DNA from 3 places in the Priestia aryabhattai genome. Region 3 is predicted to be linked to each of the others. Evidence: riboswitches for the same ligand, from Rfam matches in the RefSeq annotation. Region 3 holds a riboswitch; each other region holds the start of a gene.

Region 1 (5,736 bases), on a different contig from region 3:
AAATGAAGACTTTGATCAAGTAGAAACAGTTTTATCTGCTATAGAGAATATTCCAGATGAAGTTGTAGAACAAGGAGAAGAGCAGACAGTTCAATGGCTCAGAGAACAAACTGGAATGAATCTTGTTCTAGAAGATGGAATTATCAAGCTAGCAACACAAAAACCAGAAATTACGCCATTCTTTAGTACATCTGGTTGTATTGGCGCAGTTGGTATGGCTCTATTAACAACTGGGTTCCCAGCAGCTAAAATTTTAAAAGTTAAAAAAGCAATTAAAGCATTAGGTGGAACATCGAAATTTGTTCAAGCGTTCTATAAGAGTTATAAACTTTATAGATCTTATGGGAATTCTAAATCAACAGCCGTGAAAAGAGCAGTTAATTCAATTGGTTCCGGCTTAAAAGCAGATATCAGAGATGCTCTATTAGATTTCTTTGGTATATCTAATATCATTGCCAATTGTACTTAATAAAAAAACAACGTCTAAATGGCGTTGTTTTTATTTTAACATAAATTGATCTTTTTTACATTATTTGTTGTTTTGACTAAAAAGACTATTTTTTAGGAGAGCCAGCATATGAATAAAACGTGCGCTTTTTATACATCAAATCTTATCTAATTATCCAAGGAAAGCCCATTATATCAAGGATGTATAAAAAGCTGCATATTCCAGAAAGAGAATCCTTGATGGAATCCTACTGCCCCAAGGGTTCTTTTACTTGCTTGGTTCCTTTAAGAGACATTATGTCAACTACCTTTGTATATCCTATACAGTGTAAAAACAGAAAAAACTACCTTATGGGTGGAGGTAGTTTTTTCTGTAACGTATCAAGGGTTTAAGAGTGATACCTCACGTATCTTGAGTAGTTTGTTCAAAATACTATTTATTATCCAGCAAGAGTATAAATTACTTTTTACTATTTGTCCGAACTAAACAATCGGTAAAAAAGATAATAGCAAAGGGAATAGCATAAACACCTAAAATTGTAAGAAAGACTTTATTACCATTCATTTATATGAATCCACCTTTATATATTAGAGTGAATATTTTAGCTTTTCTTAAGTAGAATGCTCAGATAAAGGAAAAGTATGTATAACAAATAGCAGCTTGAATTAAGCTGCTATTTGTTTATGGTTTCCGATAAAGTCCGTTATGTTAACTAGAAATGAATACTTCATTTTTCTTTTGCAATCTCTTTTCTGTTAGGAGCAAGTGGTGGTTGTTCTAACCATTTATTTTTCACCATAATGTTAAACCATCTCTTTGTCACCATTAGATTTTTGAGAATGGTGCTTTCATAAATTGTTACAAGATCTGTTCGCATGGATGATGCTAAACCTGTTCCGTGATACGCTTGTGCAGCTTGGAATAAGAAACCAATATGATACATCATTAATTTATCAGAAAAAGGAGAGTCTGTTGAAGTTGTTACTTCTGTCTCCCATGATTTAGGGACGGGTAAATTATCTGCGTGCATTACTTTTGAAAAGGATTGTATTTGATCATCAGCTGTTTTCTCAGAATCCTCTAAAAACTTTCTTACTTCTTTTGATTGAGCGACCTGACTAAATCCAATAGAAAGAGTTTTAGCCATAATGCTTTTTTTAAGGTTGAACGAAATACTTATGATTTCTATTGCCGTTAAACGTCTGCCTTTTCCGAAAAAACCATCCGTAAAATCCTGGCTAGAGATATATTCAGGATTCGCAGCAGGATAAAAATAAGGGTCCCTCTGAAAATCCCCTTTTTCAAGTAATAATTCAATCGTTTGATGATACATCCTTTTTGCATCATTATCACAGGAATCGTAAAAGTGGCGTAAGTCTTCTCTGACAGAAACACCTAATGAGGTTGTGTGTCCTAGTAAGCCATGTAACGTCATGATATGTAAATAATTCAAGCAGAATATGTCGGTGAACAACCTCTTGGTATTTTTATTAAGGTCAGACTCAGTAAATCCAATTGGAACTGGAAACCCTTCGTTTTCTATAAAAGCTACAATTTGTTTTTTTGTTTTGCGAAGGTTCTGATAGCACCTTCAAAAATGGCCTTTATTGACTCATCTTCAATAATAGAGAACATATATCTATTTACTACATCTGTCATCGTTCCGTTTACATATTCTCCCCATAGTGTTCCTATTTCGGAAGATGTAAGCTTTAATTTATTCTTATCCAAAATATCACCTCTTGGATAATATTTACTAATTTATTAATAGATATGAATTTTTTCTTAACAAAAAAGATTTTCAGCATGTAATTTCCCATAATACGTTTTATGTTAACTTATAATGAATTTATAGAAGAATGAAAAGCTTTTAATTAGTAAAAAAGAGCTTTTCATGAATTATTACTACTTTGTTAAATCCCATTTAATAATATGTCCTGCATGTGTAAGACCTCCTCCAAATCCATAAAGTAAGAGGATATCTCCGTTTTTCAACTTACCTTCACTTATACCTATTTGTAACGCTAATGGAATCGAAACAGATGAGGTATTTCCCATATACTCGACACTAGTTAACGTTTTATCTAGCGAAAAGTCTGATCTTTCACATATTGATTCAATCATTCGTAAGTTGGCACTGTGTGGAACAAACCAATTCACTTTATCCTTTTGTAGATTTGCTTGTTCTAATAACTCTGCTATGCCTAAGGGAATTGTTCGGGATGCCCACTTATACACTTCTCTTCCGTTTTGAACCATCTTGCCACTAGAACTTAAAGGTTGTCCATGCATAGTAGTAGATAAATTCGTACGGTATACATGTTTACCTCCTTTTCCGTTTGTCCCAATGTGAGTAGCTATAAAGCTTGGATGCTCTGCGTCTTTTTCCACTAAAACAGCCGCAGCTCCATCCCCAAATAAGACGCAAGTAGTCCGATCTGTATAATCTGTAACCTTTGATAAAGTTTCTGCAGTAACGACTAAAACTTTCTGATGAAGTCCAGATGTAATAAACCCGTTTGCCATATGTAATCCATACGTAAAGCCAGCACAAGTAGCGTTGAAGTCTAGAGCACCTGTTTGAGGAATGTCGAAATAGTCTTGTATCTGAGTGGCTACACTTGGAAACGCATAGTCAGGCGTTGTTGTTGAAACAACAATACAATCTACATCAATCAACTCTTTCTGATATTGCTCGACTAAGTTTTCAATGGCTTTAATAGCTAAGTCAGAAGAATATTCGTTTTCACCTGCAACTCTTCTTTCCCTCATGCCCGTTCGCTGCACAATCCATTCATCATTTGTATCAACAATTCTTTCTAAATCATCATTCGTAAGTCTTTTTTCAGGTATGTATGTACCTATTGCTGTAATACGTGCAGTTGATTTCATTAAAGTCACCTTTCTTTTATACCAATATATATAAATTGATATTAGTACTAGGTACCAATAAAGTCAATAATTTCATATGAAAAAAATGTAAAATAACATTTGGAGTTTTTTAGAGGACATATATGTATTGCTATTCTGACTACGGCTTATTTAATATTTATTTATGGAAACTAGCTCTGTATATGATATATTATTAAAAAAAGAAAAATTTGGCTAAATATATTGTTAAAATTGATATTATTATGTAAAATTTTCTTATAAAACAGACTATGTGTTACTGGCGTAAACATGGAGGACCATGAGGAAGCACATAGATAACGGCCGTACGCCTGGGCAAAGTATTTGAACATATGTTCAAATACTTTTTTTATTTAGAAAGGAGATTTTTAAGTGAAAGAAATTTGTTGACGATACGGGATGAATCCAAATCAAAGTAAAGCCAAAGTTCAAAATGCTGAGAACACACCTATTAAAATCTTAAATGGAGAAGCCAGTTATATTAACTTTCTAGATGCATTAAACGCTTTTCAACTGGTCCGGGAGCTTCGACAGGCTACTGGTCAACCTGCAGCTGCATCTTTTAAACACGTAAGTCCAGCAGGCGCAGCTGTGTACTCTCCACTAAATGAGACACTTGCTGAATCCTATTTTGTTGAAGGCGTAGATCTCTCTCCTTTAGCTATTGCTTATACAAGAGCGCGTGGAACAGATAGGATGTCTTCGTTTGGAGATTGTGCTGCTTTTAGTGATGAAGTGGATATAACTGCAGCTAATCTCCTCAAAACAGAGGTTTCTGATATGATTGTTGCACCAAGCTACACTCAAGAAGCACTAGAGATTTTAAAGCAGAAAAAGAAAGGAAAATATTTAATCTTAGAGATTGATCCAAACTATGTACCAGATCCAATTGAAAAAAGAACGGTATTTGGAATTACTTTAGAACAAGAAAGAAATGAGGTACAGATTGGGAAAGAAGTTTTTAATCATATTGTTACGACTCAATCTGTTATGCCTGATAATGCAAAGAGGGACCTTCTTGTTGCTCTTATTACATTGAAATATACACAATCAAACTCTATTTGCTTCGTCTTAGATGGCCAAACGATTGGAATTGGTGCTGGACAACAGTCCCGTATTCATTGTACAAGGTTGGCAGCTGAAAAAGCTGATAAATGGTGGTTAAGACAACATCCAAGAGCCCTTAACATGAAGTTCAGAGAAGGCATTTCTCGTGTAGAAGTGAATAATGCAATTGATGGATGGCTGAATGATGATATTACTGAGATGGAAAACGAACAATGGAAACGATGTTTTGAAGAGGTCCCTGCTAGGCTAAGTAAGAGTGAAAAACAAGAATGGCTAAAAAGGTTAAAAGACGTTTCTTATGCATCTGATGCTTTTTTACCGTTTCGTGATAATATAGATCGTGCGGCTCAGAGTGGCGTTAAATATGTGGTTCAAACAGGCAATTCTTTACGAGATGAACAGGTTACACGGGCAGCAAATGAATATGGAATGATTATGGCGCATTTAGGCATACGTGTATTCCATCATTGAGCTATGAATTAAATGTAATTAACCCAAAAGAGCCAAGACCTTATAAGGGAACTGGCTCCTTTATGACCTTTCCAATAATTTGTGTTTCGTTAACTAACTCTGTATATTGTATATAGTTAAAGCAAAAGTATTAAGCCTTTATTTCTTCGGCTAAATTTTGGATTAATTCTTTTGTGGTTAAAACTGTAGCAAACTCATTGTCTAAAGTAGCTAATGAAACATTATGTATTTGTTCAGCTGAATAATACGTATTATCTGCCCCTTTTATTGCAAATGCAGCTGTTGCATCTGATACTAAGTACGTTTCAAATCCTAAATTACCACTCATTCGAGTAGTAGTTGAGACACAGTGTGGAGTTGTTAACCCTACTATTACAACCTTTTCTATTTGGTTTTCTTTTAAATGTTTTTCGAGTCCAGTTCCTATAAATGCACTATTTACTTTCTTTTTAAAGATAGGTTCATTTTCAGCTGGGACTGCAACATCTTTAAAATCTGAGGTTGGTTTATTAGGATGAAAAATCGAATGGTCGTTATTAGATAAGTGCTGAATATGTATAATTGGGTATTTCTTTTCTCTCCATGTCTTTAAAAGCACTTGAATATTGTCTTCAGCGTTTAGGTTATTTCTTATCCCCCACTTTTCATCTTCAAAAGCCCTTTGAACATCGATAATAATTAAAGCCGTATTGCTAAAATCTTTTCTCATATGTAATTCTCCTCCACTCTTTTCTACATATTTTAACATTTATGTTAGCTTGGTGAATTAAAAATAAGAATTTTATTTAAGCATATAAACTTCCTAAAAGCAGTATTATATTTTCTATTGGTGCATATCA
Region 2 (5,736 bases), on a different contig from region 3:
TGCTACTTTTATAACTTTGTATCCCACAAAATCAACATGCCATGCCCAAGGGTTAGTTCCATCCAGTAAAACTTCTTCCCACTTCTTTAATACCTTCCAGTTCCCATCATTTTGATATAACACATCATTTAAATTATTTAACCCTCGAAGAATTGTTTCAGCATATAAGTATGATGGGTTACGTGGTTTAAATGGTTTTGCTACTGACTCTAGAGCTAACATTGGTTGAGCAAAGGAAAACATTCCACTTGCACTATTTCTGTTAGTGGCTCTAACCGAAAGATATACCGTGCTAGCGGTAGTTGTAATTTCCGGCTACTGTTTTAAGGTGAAGATTGTCTCATTGTGCTACGATTTTATCTTGCTTCAACTGATTTTCAGATAAATCCATAACGGTTACATCGGCTCCCGCGGCTGCTAAAATAGGTCCTTGCTGGCCGCCTCCAGATGCTAAACACAGAATTTTTAATCCTTTTATTGACTTTGGAAGCCAGTTTTTCGGCACGTGTTTGTGAGTGGTAACGGTAATTTCCCATTTGCCGTTTTTACTTTCCTTAATGGTTTTTTCGTCTACCGGTCGTGTATAAATGGATTGTTCCATCACTTTATAATCCCATGCTTTTTTATTATGTTTTAAAACATCCATACTAGTACTCCTTCTTCTATAATCATTTATTTCTTTCTTCTTTCAAAGTCATAAAATGAAAAACTCTTATCTTTTTTTCACAATAATCAATAATTTCATAACAGGTTGTGAGAATATCACGACTAGACAGTTCTATTTCATCAAATACAAACTTTGAAAGCTGCTTTTGCAGAACCTCTAACTTTTTACTGTCTTCTTCATCGAGCCATAGTCCTTCCGTGATACATACATCTGCTAATTTGTTAATCGACTGAGCCGTCCAGTTTAAGCCGGCTGAAGAAACGGTTTTTGTAAGTAAATCATTTTTTATCGCTAGAATAACTTGACACACGTGAGTATAGGCATCGACTTTCTTTTGGATAAATGTTTTGCGAAGTTCTTGTTTGTATTGCTCTTTCGACATCACTACAGCTACGACAGAGGTAATAAATGTTCCTGCCAGAGCGATAAGTGACCCAATTAAAATTCCTATCAGTTCTCCTGACAAAACGCTCACCTCTTTAGAAACGGTATTTCTATATGCTATGGGAATGAGGTAAGAGATATGAGGATAAACAATATGCAAAAACAGCCCTAACTTAGAAAAGTTAGGGCTGAAACACTTATAAAATGATGGTAACCAAATTAGATAATACGAATTGTAACAATTCCTTCAATCTGACCAATTTTTTCTTCTAGCTCAGGCACAATCTCGTCACTTACTTGATTGTCAATATCGATCATTGTATACGCGTATTCACCGCGGCTTCTGTTCACCATATCTGCAATGTTTAAATTGTAGTTTGAGAACACTTGCGTAATTTGTCCTACCATATTTGGCACATTGTGATGGAAAGCAGCTACGCGTTTTTTCCCAGTGTAAGGAAGAGACGTATTCGGGAAGTTCACTGAGTTTTTAACATTTCCTGTTTCTAAGAAATTCTTTACTTGACGTGCTGCCATTACCGCACAGTTCTCTTCTGATTCTTGAGTTGATGCCCCTAAATGAGGAATTGGCACAACATTTTTCATGTTCAAGACATTTTGATTTGGGAAATCTGTAATGTATCGACCAACTTTTCCACTTTCAAGAGCAGCTTTCATATCTTCTTCATTTACAAGCTCACCGCGTGAGAAGTTTAAAATATGAACATCTGGTTTCATGATGCTGAACGTTTCTTTATTGAAAACACCTTTTGTATCATCCGTTAATGGAACGTGAACAGTAATATAGTCAGATGCTGCAAATAGTTCTTCTAGAGACATTGCACGCTGTACATTGCGAGACAAATTCCAAGCTGTATTAACAGAAATGAATGGATCAAAACCAATTACATCCATATCTAAATCAAGCGCGTCGTTTGCTACAAGAGCACCAATTGCACCTAAACCAATAACGCCTAATGTTTTACCTTTGATTTCTTTTCCAACAAACTGTTTTTTACCTGCTTCAACTAACTTAGGAATTTGATCACCTTGGCCATCTAAGCCTTTTGTCCATTCAACTCCAGCAAATAAGTTACGAGAAGAAGCCATAATCGTAGTTAAAACCATTTCTTTTACTGCGTTTGCATTAGCTCCTGGCGTATTAAATACAACGATACCTTGCTCCGTGCAAGCGTCCACCGGAATATTATTAACCCCTGCTCCAGCTCGTGCAATAGCCTTTAAATTTTGGTCAAATGCCATGCTATGCATGTTAAAGCTACGCACGACAATAGCATCTGGATTTGCGCTGTCGTTGTCAATTTGATAACCTTCTTGATTAAAAACATTTAGACCTTTTTGTGCAATGTTGTTTAACGTTTTGATTGTTTGTACTTTCTCTAATGTTAATGTGCTCATTTTGTACTCTCCTCTGATTATCATCGTAGTTTTACATGTTTTTACCCTTGGATAAAGGAACTTCATTTTTAAATTTTTTTAAAAGTCTGGTTTTTTAACCTACATGTTTGGTAACTTCTATATCCTCTCCCCCTAAACAGAAAGAGGTAAGAGATATGTATTAATCCCTTACCTCTGCCCAGGCGAACGGCTACGTCACTATATGCTTCCTCACGGTTATCCGCGTTTCGCCAGTCACATATAGTCTTTGAAATTAAGTATATTCTAGCAAACTCTTTCGGAACGTTCAACCTTTTTTTAAAAGTTTGCTTTTTTCAGTCTAATTTTAAATCCCTGTAAGAGACCTCCTAATATATTGACAAATACCCCAATACATGTTAAACAAGAAGAGTGATTAGCACTCTCTTAACTCAAGTGCTAATTATCTTATAAGCCCTATATGGAAAGGAGAACTTCTTATGTCAAAAAAAGAATTTAAAGCCGAATCAAAGCGATTATTGGAGATGATGATTAACTCCATCTATTCTCAAAAAGAAGTATTTTTGAGAGAACTTCTATCAAATTCGAGCGATGCAATCGATAAAATTTATTACAAAGCCTTAACAGACGACTCCTTGCGTTTTAACAAAGAAAGCTACTACATAAAAGTAACACCAGATAAAACTAACCGTACCTTAACGATTGCGGATACTGGAATTGGTATGACTCAAGAAGAGCTTGAAAGCAGCTTAGGAACAATTGCCAGAAGCGGTTCTCTTGCTTTTAAAAATGAAAATGAAACAAAGGACGGGCACACGATTATTGGCCAATTCGGCGTTGGATTTTACGCAGCGTTTATGGTAGCAGATGTCGTAACCGTAATTAGTAAAGCATTAGGCAGCGATGAAGCCTATAAATGGGAATCTACTGGGGCTGATGGTTATACGATTGAACTCTGTGAAAAAGAAACGGTTGGAACTCAAATCATTTTAAAAATCAAAGAAAATACAGAAGATGAAACATATGATGAGTATCTAGAAGAATATCGTTTAAAAGCAATCATTAAAAAGTATTCAGACTTTATCCGCTACCCCATTAAAATGGACATAACGGAAAAACGCCCTAAAGAAGACGATGATAACGAGCTAGAAGATTATACAGAAGAACAAGTTATCAACAGCATGGTACCGATCTGGAAGAAAAATAAAAATGAATTGACTCCAGAAGACTATGAGCAGTTTTATTCAGAAAAGCGCTACGGGTTTGATAAACCGCTCACTCACCTTCACATTAATGTAGATGGGACAATTCGCTACAATGCCATTTTATTTATTCCAGAAAATATTCCGTTTGATTACTACTCAAAAGAATTTGAAAAAGGACTTGAGCTTTATTCAAACGGCGTATTAATTATGAATAAATGTGCAGATCTTCTTCCGGACTACTTTAGCTTCGTGAAAGGTATGGTAGATTCTGAAGATTTATCTCTTAATATTTCGCGTGAAATTTTGCAGCAAGATCGCCAGCTTCAGCTAATTGCCAAAAACATCGGCAAGAAAATTAAAAATGAATTAAAAAGCTTGCTTAAAAACGAACGTGAAAAGTACGAGAAGTTTTATGAATCATTTGGTCGCCAGCTGAAGTATGGTGTTTACAGTGACTTCGGAAGCAACAAAGATGTATTAAAAGACCTGCTTTTATTCTATTCTTCTACAGAGAAAAAGCTGGTGACATTAGACGAGTATGTATCGCGCATGCCTGAGGATCAAAAGTATATCTATTATGCATCAGGCGAATCATACGACCGAATTGAAAAGCTTCCTCAAGCAGAATTGGTTGCAGATAGAGGATACGAAATTCTATATTTTACAGAAGATATCGATGAATTTGCGATTAAAATGTTAATGACGTACGAAGAAAAAGAATTTAAATCTGTTTCAAGCAGTGACTTAGGGATTGAAGCAGAAGAAGAACAGCTCAATGAGTCTGAGGAAAAAGAGAATAAAGAGCTATTTGACTATATGAAAAAAGCTTTGGCAGGAAAAGTAGGAGATGTGCGCGCGTCTAAACGTTTAAAAACACATCCCGTTTGCTTATCAGCTGATGGTGAAGTAACGATTGAAATGGAGAAAATTTTAAGTGCTATGCCTGACAATCAGCATGTGAAAGCAGAAAAAGTGTTAGAAATTAACGTACATCATGATGTATTCGCTTCTTTAAAAGATGCACTTGAAAATGATAAAGCGAAATTAGACCTTTATACAAATCTATTATATAACCAAGCTCTTTTAATTGAAGGCTTATCCATTAACGATCCCGTTGAATTCACAAATGACATTTGTAAAATTATGATATAATAATCAGGCGCAGAAACATTCTGCGCCTGATTATATATACATATATTGCATAATAAAATTAGTTATATAGTAAGAAGCGATAAAAATGGGTGCCGGCAGTTCTTCTAGTACTCTTATTGAGTGCTTGCCTTCTTTGAAATGAAAAAGGTCTGATTTAAACTCTGCGACTTTTTCTCTTTTTTGATTAAAAATACACACTTCCTCTACAGTTTCATGGCTGTTTAACATGTAGACGTTATTTCCCCATCTGATTTCTTGTTCTCCTTCTTTTTTAATTATTCCTTTAACTAATAGATGACCCACTGTTTTTCCATTTTCTTTTATCACCCACTGGTGTTTTTTTACATGAAGAAGAAGCACCATTCTTCCTTCCCATTGAACTTGTAAATGTACCTTTAAGCCTTGAGGGGAAATGGGAAACCAAGAAAAATAATCCAAGGATGGAAGTCCATCACGAGTTAAAAAATCAATACTTTTAGTCCACATGTTTTTATGCATTCTCTTAAGTTGTCCAACGTTTTCTCCATTTTCATCTGTAACTGGCACATTCTTCCCTGCTGATTTAAAATAGGGAAGATAAAAAATATATTCTTGCATATAAGCCTCCAAAGATTCTGCACCTCATATTAACAGCGTGTACATGGTTTTGTGTCTATCTTTCATATATTTCGTTTGTTTCTTTTGATTTCTTCCTTTGTTTAAATTGACTTTGATTTTCTTTTAAATGCTTCAGTAAAGCAACAATCAAGAAACTAACAATCACAAGAAGAAGCCAAGAGCTAATTTTACTTATATGAACCATTGTCCACTGCTTCTGTTGATCTGGATACTGCCATGCTCCGAAAAATGTTGCGATATTTTCAGCGATCCAAATAAAAAAGCCAATCAGTACAAAAGACAGTGCTAAAGGCATGCGATATGTACGTTTGT
Region 3 (5,736 bases):
ATCTACTAAAATATAAGAAGCGCTGTCAATGGATGCTTCAATCACCTTATTTTTAGCCGAAGTGGATCCTCCCGTTTCCTTAGAACTGTTACAAGCCGCTAATACTAGCATAAGTACAAAAACCAAAGCCAAAACATTCATTTTTTTCACAGCTGCCTGATCCCCTTTATTTTGTTTTTTTAGAACTTTACCCCAAATAAAGGTTCCCTCTGTGTAAATCCTTAAACCTTAAAATCTATATTTTTTACAATATTTTGATAAAAACCAAGTCTAAATTCTCCACTCATATAAATAAATAAAAAAACACGAGCACCGGCTCGTATTTTTTTATTTAGATTGAAAATTTTCTTGATTGATTTGTTCAGCTTCCTTCATATATCGATTGGATTTGCCACTTTTAATTCCCCAGTAATAAAAAGCTAATGATACGCAAGCAATCACTAGCATATCCCATCCGAAAGGCAAAATATTTTTGCCTCCAAATTTTTCGCTTCCTATGTAGGAAATAAAAATCATGCACGCTAAATAGATAAGCATCCAAGCCCCGGTTAAAAATTCTTTTTTAAAGCCCACCCATTTATTTTTCGCTTGGTAATAAAAATAAACAGGCAGGCCAATTGCCATAATAAAGATCACTTCACCTGTAAGAGGCCACCTTGCCCAGTAAAGCGTCAAGGAAGCAAAAACGAAGCCGCATGGCGCAATAATTGATGCTCCTTTTAAATAAAATGGACGGTAAAAGTGTGAAGCCGTTTTTCTTAATGTTATAAGCGCTACAGGACCCATAATATAAGAGATAAGCGTCGCTACTGAGATCACTTCTGCTAAGACACCCCATCCTCTAAATAAAAAGAGAAACAAAAAGCAGGCTGCTAAATTTAGCCACATAGCTGGGCGCGGGACATTGTAAAGTGGATGAAGAGTACCAAATATCTTTGGCAAATATCCATTTTGTTGCATCCCGTATAACATTCTAGAAGTAGTTGCCGTATATGTAGCACCTGTGCCGGAAGGAGAAACAAATGCGTCTGCGTATAACACAATTGTCAGCCAGTTAATTCCAAGCGCAATCGCTAAATCAGCAAAAGGAGAATTAAAATTCAAATGATTCCATCCATCAGCAATTGACGACGGACTTACTGCTCCGATAAAAACTATTTGCAATATAATATATACAATTCCAGCAATAAAAATTGAACCAATTACAGCTATCGGAATCGATTTATTAGGTGATTTTGCTTCTCCTGCCATATTTACTGGACTTTGAAACCCATTAAATGCAAACACAATACCTGATGTTGCCACTGCAGTTAAAACACTTGCCCACCCGTAAGGTGCTACCCCATGCTCACTTGAAAAGTTCCCGCTATGAAAACCAGAAAAAAATAAAGCCCCTGCCGTCAAACCAGGAATAATTAATTTAACAATCGTAATAAATGAATTGGCTTTGGCAAAGAGATTTACCGTCCAATAGTTCACAAAAAAATAAACGAATAATAACAAAGACGCAACTGCCAACCCCTTAGACGTTAAAATGCCATTGTCTACTAATTCATGAGTCCAGCGAGCCCATTTCCACGGCCACGTACTCATATATTGTACAGATGCAATAGCTTCCACTGTTATCGTTGAAGCTATTGAAATCCAGTTAGCCCAAGCAGCCAAAAACCCAATAAATGATCCGTGTGAATACTGAGGGTATTTAACCATCCCCCCTGCTTGTGGAAACATCGCGCCCAGTTCAGCATATGATAGGGCAATAGTCAAGATAACCACCATTCCAATAACCCATGAAAAAATAGCCGCGGGTCCCGCAATTTGAGCTGCTTTCCATGCTCCAAACAGCCATCCGGAACCAATAATCGAACCTATTCCTGTCATGGTTAATGCAAATGTTCCCATCTTCCTTTGCATATTGCTCATCCAAATCTACCCCTCTTCCCTAGGAAAATAAAAAAAACACTTGCGAAATTTTCTCAAGTGTTTGCCCAGGCGCGCGGCTTATACGCTATATGCTCCCCCATGGTCATCCATGTTGCGCCAGTCACATATAGGAATATATTTTTTATTAGTATATAACATTGATCACCATTACTCAATACACAAAAATACTTACATTAATTTTCTAAAAATAATAAATTATTCGTAAAATTAAGAATTCAATATCTAAAAACCTTTTATACATCACAAAAATGATCCAAAATCCTAACTTTCTTATTATTCGGTTCTTTTACTCCACGAACGAATTCCCTCTCATAAGTTATACTAATATATATTACTTATTTACAAAACATGAATTAACAGCTATATATCTATAGAATTCTTGCACTAGGCCCTTTACTTATATACAATATGAAGAAAAGATACTAAAGTGAACTGCCCACCACTTAGCGACGTTTGAAGTGGGAGACTTTTTTTTGAAAACGTTAAAACCTACATATCATGCACTTCGCAACTAATGAAGTACTTCGAGCAAACTTCTCTGTTTACGCAAGCAAAAAACAGGGAAAATTACGAAAAAAGATTGTTAGAGGGATGCTTATGAATTATGCAAATGTAAAAGTTCTTTATTTTGATGACGACGGAACCATTCCAAATCACCCTCGTCTTCCAGTTTTGTTGTATGAACACGTATTTATTAGTAAGAAAGAGAAAGTGGAGAGCATTTTTAATTCTCACAACTGGAAAAACAGCTGGGTAGGCGGCATACATGATTTTCACCATTACCACAGCAATTCTCATGAAGCACTAGGTGTAATTAGCGGATCTGCGCGCTTAAAACTAGGTGGACATATGGGGGAAAATATTGTGGTGCATGCTGGCGATGTGCTCGTACTTCCTGCAGGAACAGGGCATATGCGTCTCCAATCAACTGCTGATTTTAAAGTGGTTGGAGCTTATCCAGAAGGCATGGATTACAATTTACGAACAGGAAAACAAACTGATCGCCCTCACGTATTTGATGAAATTGCACAAGTACCTATTCCTACAACAGATCCTGTTTATGGCGACAAAGGACCATTGACAGAGTGGTGGAACTAGACAAGCACTTATTGTCTAGTTTTTTTATTTGCTCTGTTTTATTCCTTCCATGAATCTCTTTTTGAACATACAAATTCTTTTCTTATGATGCAATAGCAATATACTTTATCTCATCAAAGAAACAAAAACTTCTCTGCAAAAACTAAATTTCTTCTTTTCCGTTCTCTTTTTGCTTCAAGAGCAACTTCGCTTAGATTATCCCCTTTTTTTCTTCCATAATCATTTCGAATATACTCTCATCATAAGCTCTTTTTTGTTTTTCTAAAAAAATTTTCATAGGTTATAACGAAATTTTCAAAAAACTTATTGCTTTACCATGTCAGACTTGCTATCATAGTGAACATTGTTAGATAAATTTTAGTAGGAGGAGTAAAATTGAACAGAAAATTCATAATTTTTATTTTATTTATCGTTCCATTTATTGCTCAATTCGCTTTTTTACCTTTTGTAAATAACATTCATCCAATTATTTTTGGATTACCTCTTTTGCATTTATGGTTATTTTTATGGGTCTTCTTAACGCCTGTGTGTACATTTATCATTTATCGTTTACAAAAATCTTGGGGGGACATTGAATAATGCAAGGAAATTTAACCGCACTTTTAATCACATCAGCAATTGTTCTTGTCGTTATCGCGATTGGCTTTATAGCGGGACGTGACAAATCATCTAGAAGCTCAGTTGAAGAGTGGGCTGTAGGCGGAAGACGTTTTGGAAGCCTGCTCGTCTGGCTTTTAGTAGGAGCAGATTTATATACTGCTTATACATTCCTAGGTCTTACAAGTACAGCTTATCAGGGAGGAAGCATTGCATTTTTTGCCATTCCTTACTCTGTTTTAGCCTTTTTAATTTCATACTTTTTTCTTCCAAAGCTTTGGACTGTTGCTAAAAAGCACAAACTTACTACGCTTGCTGATTATGCTAGAGAACGTTTTAGTAGTAAATTTCTCTCCTCTTTAATTGCCATAGTAGGTGTATTGATGCTTATTCCCTATATTGATCTTCAGCTTAGCGGTATTCAAGATACTCTTCGTGTTGCAGGAACTGGCTACATTAACGTAAAAGCTGTTGTTATTCTTTCATTCTTTCTTGTGGCTCTTTATACCTTTTTCAGCGGAATTAAAGGTCCCACATATACGGCAATTATTAAAGATATTTTAGTATGGGCGATTATGTTATTTATGGTTGTTTCTCTGCCAATTATGCATTTTGGAAGCTGGGGCAACATGATCGACAATGTTGCAAAGGATGCACCGCAGCTATTAACGATCCCAACACAAGGACCTAAAGGCATTCCATGGTTTATTACAGCATCACTCGTATCTGCTTTAGCTTTATTCATGTGGGCCCACGCTGCTACAGGTGTTTTCACTGCTAAAAGTGCAGATTCGCTTCGTAAAAATGCTATTTTCTTACCGCTTTACAATATTGTTTTAATTCTAGTCATCTTTTTAGGATTTATTGCTTATCAAGTATTACCTCAAGATACAACGGATCCTAGATTAGCATTATTAACCTTAATTCAATATTCATATGGCGGTATTGGCCAAGGGTTAGCTTATGCAACGATTGCTCTTGCTTCATTAATTCCATGTTCTATCATGGCTATCGGAGCGTCTAACTTGTTTGCAAATAATATATTTAGAGATTTAATTAATCCAAATGTACAGGGTAAAACATTAACAATGGTTACTCGTTCTATGGTTTTCGTTGTTATCGGACTGGCACTTTTATTCGGTTTATTATTCCCTCAAGCACTTGTTTCCCTACAGTTACTAGGGGTATCTGGTATGGTACAAATCTTCCCTGCTATCGTCATCAGCCTGTTTTGGAGAAATCAATCGAAAGAAAGTACGATTGCTGGATTAGTAGTAGGGTTGGTTGTAACGTTTACCGTCCATGCAACAGGAAATTCATTTGGCCTTTATGAAGGGTTCTGGGGATTATTATCTAACTTACTCGTAGTTGTTATTTTAAATCCAATCTTTGCTGCAAAAACCAAAGCAGCAACAAATGGCGTGAAAGAAACATTATTTTCTAAAGGCACTCCGCAAACTGAATTAAAGAAAAACGCATAAAAAAAGTTCAGCCAATTGGCTGAACTTTTTTTAGATAATATTCTCTTTTTCAGAAGGAGGTGGAGTGGATTTTCTTTCCCAACATTCAATATTTTGATTGTTTTCTAACGCATCTCTATAAAAGACTGGATTTTCCCCTTCCTTTTTCTGCTGAGTATAGTCATGCAAGGCAGAAAACGCCACTTTGGATAATAGAAAAATAGCAATCAAGTTCACGACTACCATCATCCCCATAAATAAGTCTGCCAAATTCCATACAAGCTGAAGCTGAGCGACCGACCCAAAAATAACCATCGCTAAAACACCTACACGATAAAACCAAAGCCACATCTTATTTGAATTTAAAAATTCAATATTCGTTTCTCCATAATAATAATTTCCAATTAACGTACTAAAAGCAAATAGAAATACCATGATAGCTAAAAACCCTGATGCCCAAGAACCAATATGTGTACTAAGAGAAGCTTGCGTTAATTCAATGCCGCTTAGTCCCTGCTTATAGGCGGGGGATAAGAGAACTATAAATGCTGTGCTTGTACAAATCACGAGTGTGTCCGTCAAGACACCAAATGCTTGGATAAGACCTTGTTTAACTGGATGACTCGTCACTGCAGTT

Evidence for each region. A riboswitch is a leader RNA that binds a small molecule or an ion and turns the genes downstream of it on or off. The one in region 3 is predicted to bind ZMP and ZTP.
Region 1: another riboswitch for ZMP and ZTP. It lies ahead of M3225_RS25760 (phosphoribosylaminoimidazolecarboxamide formyltransferase); the one in region 3 lies ahead of M3225_RS13570 (APC family permease).
Region 2: another riboswitch for ZMP and ZTP. It lies ahead of M3225_RS12170 (phosphoglycerate dehydrogenase); the one in region 3 lies ahead of M3225_RS13570 (APC family permease).

The regions. Positions count from the first base shown of each region.
Region 1 is NZ_JAMBOQ010000010.1:45,120-50,855, forward strand. It holds gene M3225_RS25745 (hypothetical protein) at 1-469, shown strand, start outside; partial or broken gene M3225_RS25750 (DUF3231 family protein) at 1,176-2,179, opposite strand; gene M3225_RS25755 (ketoacyl-ACP synthase III) at 2,354-3,340, opposite strand; ZMP/ZTP riboswitch at 3,604-3,682, shown strand; gene M3225_RS25760 (phosphoribosylaminoimidazolecarboxamide formyltransferase) at 3,758-4,897, shown strand; gene M3225_RS25765 (cysteine hydrolase family protein) at 5,028-5,606, opposite strand.
Region 2 is NZ_JAMBOQ010000002.1:1,010,007-1,015,742, forward strand. It holds gene M3225_RS12155 (hypothetical protein) at 1-243, opposite strand, end outside; partial or broken gene M3225_RS12160 (SAM-dependent methyltransferase) at 344-646, opposite strand; gene M3225_RS12165 (hypothetical protein) at 669-1,133, opposite strand; gene M3225_RS12170 (phosphoglycerate dehydrogenase) at 1,271-2,470, opposite strand; ZMP/ZTP riboswitch at 2,640-2,718, opposite strand; gene htpG (molecular chaperone HtpG) at 2,929-4,806, shown strand; gene M3225_RS12180 (tubby C-terminal domain-like protein) at 4,837-5,403, opposite strand; gene M3225_RS12185 (DUF817 domain-containing protein) at 5,459-5,736, opposite strand, start outside.
Region 3 is NZ_JAMBOQ010000003.1:77,230-82,965, reverse strand. It holds gene M3225_RS13575 (hypothetical protein) at 1-150, opposite strand, end outside; gene M3225_RS13570 (APC family permease) at 328-1,923, opposite strand; ZMP/ZTP riboswitch at 1,980-2,058, opposite strand; gene M3225_RS13565 (cupin domain-containing protein) at 2,443-3,042, shown strand; gene M3225_RS13560 (DUF3311 domain-containing protein) at 3,418-3,621, shown strand; gene M3225_RS13555 (sodium:solute symporter family protein) at 3,621-5,120, shown strand; gene M3225_RS13550 (alanine/glycine:cation symporter family protein) at 5,151-5,736, opposite strand, start outside.